Regions from separate parts of the Streptomyces sp. NPDC060000 genome, predicted to be linked through region 2. Evidence: predicted binding sites of a transcription regulator. Region 2 holds the regulator's gene; the other holds the start of a gene.
What was found. Region 2 encodes HrcA, which represses chaperone genes, less so after heat shock. Its sites were predicted from a motif close to TTNGCACTCNGNNNNNCNGAGTGCNAA; they were not measured.
Positions count from the first base shown of each region.

Region 1: a site for HrcA is predicted at 836-862, ahead of groES (co-chaperone GroES). Genes of this name have one in related genera too.

Region 1 is NZ_JBHWUU010000135.1:9,514-11,712, reverse strand. It holds gene ACFWBB_RS40965 (polysaccharide deacetylase family protein) at 1-613, shown strand, start outside; gene groES (co-chaperone GroES) at 1,007-1,315, shown strand; gene groL (chaperonin GroEL) at 1,427-2,199, shown strand, end outside.
Region 2 is NZ_JBHWUU010000009.1:131,657-133,855, reverse strand. It holds gene ACFWBB_RS07905 (MBL fold metallo-hydrolase) at 1-635, opposite strand, end outside; gene hrcA (heat-inducible transcriptional repressor HrcA) at 795-1,811, shown strand; gene dnaJ (molecular chaperone DnaJ) at 1,812-2,199, shown strand, end outside.

The sequences.
Region 1 (2,199 bases), on a different contig from region 2:
CCGCTCCCTGGCGGGCAGTCCGGGATCGGCCGTCCCCCCGGTCGTCGACCACGTGCCGACAGCCGACAGGGTCGTCTTCCTCACCTACGACGACGGCGCCGAACGCGACCCCCGCTTCGTCGACATGGTCCGCGAGCTGCGCCTCCCGGTGAGCATGTTCCTCACCGACAGCGTGGTGGGCCCGGGCTACGCCCACTTCGCCCGCCTCCAGTCCGTCGGCGCCAGCATCCAGAACCACACTCTGGACCACCCGGTCCTGCGCGGTCTGCCGTACGCCGGCCAGCGCGCGGAGATCTGCGGCCAGCAGGACAAGCTCCGCTCCCGCTTCGGCCTGCGCCCCCGCCTCTTCCGTCCTCCCCACGGCACCTACGACGCCACCACCCGCCGCGCCGCCGCCGACTGCGGCATCGCGGCCGTCGTCCTCTGGCGCGCCTCGATGGGCCCCACCGACCTCGCCTACACCCACGGCCCCCGCCACCTCCACCCCGGCGACATCATCGCCGTAGCCCCGGACGAGTCCACGGGCCCGGGCCTGCGCGAGCGGACGACGCGACTACTGCGCCGGGTGCAGGAGCAAGGACTGACGGTGGGCCGACTGGAGGACTACGTCTGAGGGAGGTCGTCGGGAGCGTTGTCCCGGGGGGCTTGCCGCGAGCGCGTTCCACAGCCCCGGCCGTGAGCCGTGTTCCAGCCCGTCCGGCGTTTGAGGACGAGGCCCCTTCAGGGCCGAAGCGGGGGGGCCCGGGGGCGGCAGACCCCAGTGCCGCGCCCACACCGACACCGGCCGACAAGGACACCCACCTGAGCTGAAAACGTGGCCGACGCGCCGCCGGCATTGGCACTCCGCTTGACCGAGTGCTAATCGCGGTCATAGTCTCGCTTCTGGCACTCACCACTGGAGAGTGCCAACAGCGACGGGCAGGTCCGGCACCCGCGACGACGGATCCACCTGGTCGCCACCCCAGACAGTTAGCCCCGTGAGATCTCCGAAGGGGGAGGTCGGATCGTGACGACCACCAGCTCCAAGGTTGCCATCAAGCCGCTCGAGGACCGCATTGTGGTCCAGCCGCTCGACGCCGAGCAGACCACCGCCTCTGGCCTGGTCATCCCGGACACCGCGAAGGAGAAGCCCCAGGAGGGGGCTGTCCTCGCGGTGGGCCCGGGTCGCTTCGAGAACGGCGAGCGCCTGCCGCTCGACGTCAAGGTCGGCGACGTCGTTCTGTACAGCAAGTACGGCGGCACCGAGGTGAAGTACAACGGCGAGGAGTACCTCGTCCTCTCGGCTCGCGACGTGCTCGCGATCATCGAGAAGTAATTCACCCAGATTTGCAGTGAACTGCGCTCCTGGCCCCGCGTCTTTGTGAAGCCGGGAGCTGGGGGCGCAGTTCGTTTCTCCCACGTTTTCCGAGAGGGCTGAACCGCTCCCATGGCGAAGATCCTGAAGTTCGACGAGGACGCCCGTCGCGCCCTCGAGCGCGGCGTCAACAAGCTTGCCGACACGGTCAAGGTGACGATCGGCCCCAAGGGCCGCAACGTCGTCATCGACAAGAAGTTCGGCGCCCCCACCATCACCAACGACGGTGTCACGATCGCCCGCGAGGTCGAGCTCGACGACCCGTACGAGAACCTCGGTGCGCAGCTGGTGAAGGAGGTGGCGACCAAGACCAACGACATCGCGGGTGACGGTACGACCACCGCCACCGTGCTCGCCCAGGCGCTGGTCCGCGAGGGCCTGAGGAACGTCGCCGCGGGTGCCTCCCCGGCCGCCCTGAAGAAGGGCATCGACGCCGCGGTCAAGGCCGTGTCCGAGGAGCTCCTCGCGACCGCCCGACCGATCGAGGACAAGGCCGACATCGCCGCCGTCGCCGCGCTCTCCGCGCAGGACACGCAGGTCGGCGAGCTCATCGCCGAGGCGATGGACAAGGTCGGCAAGGACGGTGTCATCACCGTCGAGGAGTCCAACACCTTCGGTCTGGAGCTGGACTTCACCGAGGGCATGGCCTTCGACAAGGGCTACCTGTCGCCGTACTTCGTGACGGACCAGGAGCGCATGGAGGCCGTCCTCGAGGACCCCTACATCCTCATCAACCAGGGCAAGATCTCCTCCATCGGCGACCTGCTGCCGCTGCTGGAGAAGGTCATCCAGACCAACTCCTCCCGTCCGCTGCTGATCATCGCCGAGGACCTCGAGGGCGAGGC
Region 2 (2,199 bases):
GGTACGTACAGCGCGTCCTCGCCGCCGAGATCGAGGAGACGGTCGAGGGCGGCGGGCCAGTGGGACGGTACGGCGTCCGGTCCTGCCTGCGGCTCGCCGGACTCCTCGACGAGGTCGCCGCAGAACACCGCCCCGGGACTGCCGGGGACGAGGACCACCAGGTCGTGGGCGGTGTGACCGGGCCCGACGTTCGCCAGCAGGACCTGTCGGCCGTCGCCCAGGTCGAGGGTCCACTCGCCGGAGACGAGGTGCCGGGGCCGGACGAGCGTGTCCGCGGCCTCCGTCGCCGCCGCCTCGTCGAGACCGTTGCGCACCGCGTCCGCCCGCAGCTCCTCGGCCGGCACGGTGTCCACGCCCACCGCCCCGAAGACCTCCGCGCCGGCGAAGGCCGCCGCACCGAACGCATGGTCGAAATGCGGGTGGGTGAGCGCGAGATGGGTCACACGGCCACCGGCGAGTTCCTCGGCGTGGGCCCGCAGCCGCACCCCCTCCGCCAGGCTCGATCCCGCGTCGATCATGAGGACCGCACCCGCCCCGACGACCAGCCCCGCCGTGCAGTCCCAGCCCGGCAGCCGGACCCGCCCCACTCCGGCCGCGACCCGCTCCCATCCGAGCTCTTCCCAAGTCACCGTCATACCGCGACGCTAGCCCTACGACGTTGCGCCAGGGGCCTACCTTGCCCCGGGTGTACCCCACAGCCGTACACTGGGCCGGGGAACGCTGGCACTCGGATGTGAAGAGTGCCAGGCGAGGCACCCAGGGGACTGGGGACGACTGCTGGAGGTGTGCGCGCGATGCTGAGTGAACGCAGGCTCCAGGTGCTGCGCGCCATCGTCCAGGACTACGTCGGCACCGAGGAACCCGTGGGGTCGAAGGCGCTCACCGAGCGGCACAGCCTCGGTGTCTCCCCGGCGACGGTCCGCAACGACATGGCCGCCCTGGAGGACGAGGGGTACATCGCCCAGCCGCACACCAGTGCCGGGCGGATCCCCACGGACAAGGGCTACCGGCTGTTCGTCGACAAGCTGGCCGGCGTCAAGCCGATGACCGGTCCCGAGCGGCGGGCCATCCAGAACTTCCTCGACGGCGCCGTCGACCTCGACGACGTGGTGGCCCGGACCGTACGGCTGCTCGCGCAGCTCACCCGGCAGGTCGCCGTCGTGCAGTACCCGTCCCTGACCCGTTCGACCGTGCGGCACGTGGAGCTTCTCTCGCTCGCGCCCGCGCGCCTGATGCTCGTGCTGATCACGGACACCGGGCGGGTCGAGCAGCGGATGGTGGACTGCCAGGCACCCTTCGGGGAGACCTCGCTGGCGGATCTACGCGCGCGGCTCAACAGCCGGGTCGCGGGCCGCCGGTTCGCGGACGTGCCGCATCTGGTGGAAGATCTGCCGGACGCCTTCGAGGCCGAGGACCGAGGCACGGTCACGACGGTGCTCTCCACTCTGCTGGAGACGCTCGTCGAGGAGAACGAGGAGCGGCTGATGATCGGCGGTACCGCCAATCTGACCCGCTTCGGACATGACTTTCCCCTCACCATCCGGCCCGTTCTGGAGGCACTGGAGGAGCAGGTCGTGCTCCTCAAGCTCCTTGGCGAGGCGGGGGATTCGGGCATGACCGTACGCATCGGTCACGAGAACGCCTATGAGGGACTCAACTCCACTTCCGTGGTGTCGGTCGGCTACGGTTCGGGCGGCGAGGCAGTCGCCAAGCTCGGCGTGGTCGGACCGACCCGCATGGATTACCCGGGAACGATGGGAGCGGTACGCGCAGTGGCACGGTACGTCGGACAGATCCTGGCGGAGTCGTAAGTGGCCACGGACTACTACGCCGTCCTCGGCGTGCGCCGCGACGCGTCGCAGGAAGAGATCAAGAAGGCCTTCCGGCGGCTCGCACGCGAGCTGCACCCGGACGTCAATCCGGATCCGAAGACCCAGGAGCGGTTCAAGGAGATCAACGCCGCTTACGAGGTGTTGTCGGATCCGCAGAAGAAGCAGGTCTACGACCTCGGCGGCGACCCGCTGTCGCAGTCGGGGGGCGGTGGCGCGGGCGGCTTCGGCGCCGGTGGCTTCGGGAACTTCTCGGACATCATGGACGCGTTCTTCGGGACGGCGTCGCAGCGCGGTCCGCGCTCGCGCACCCGGCGCGGCCAGGACGCGATGATCCGGCTGGAGATCGACCTCGAGGAGGCGGCCTTCG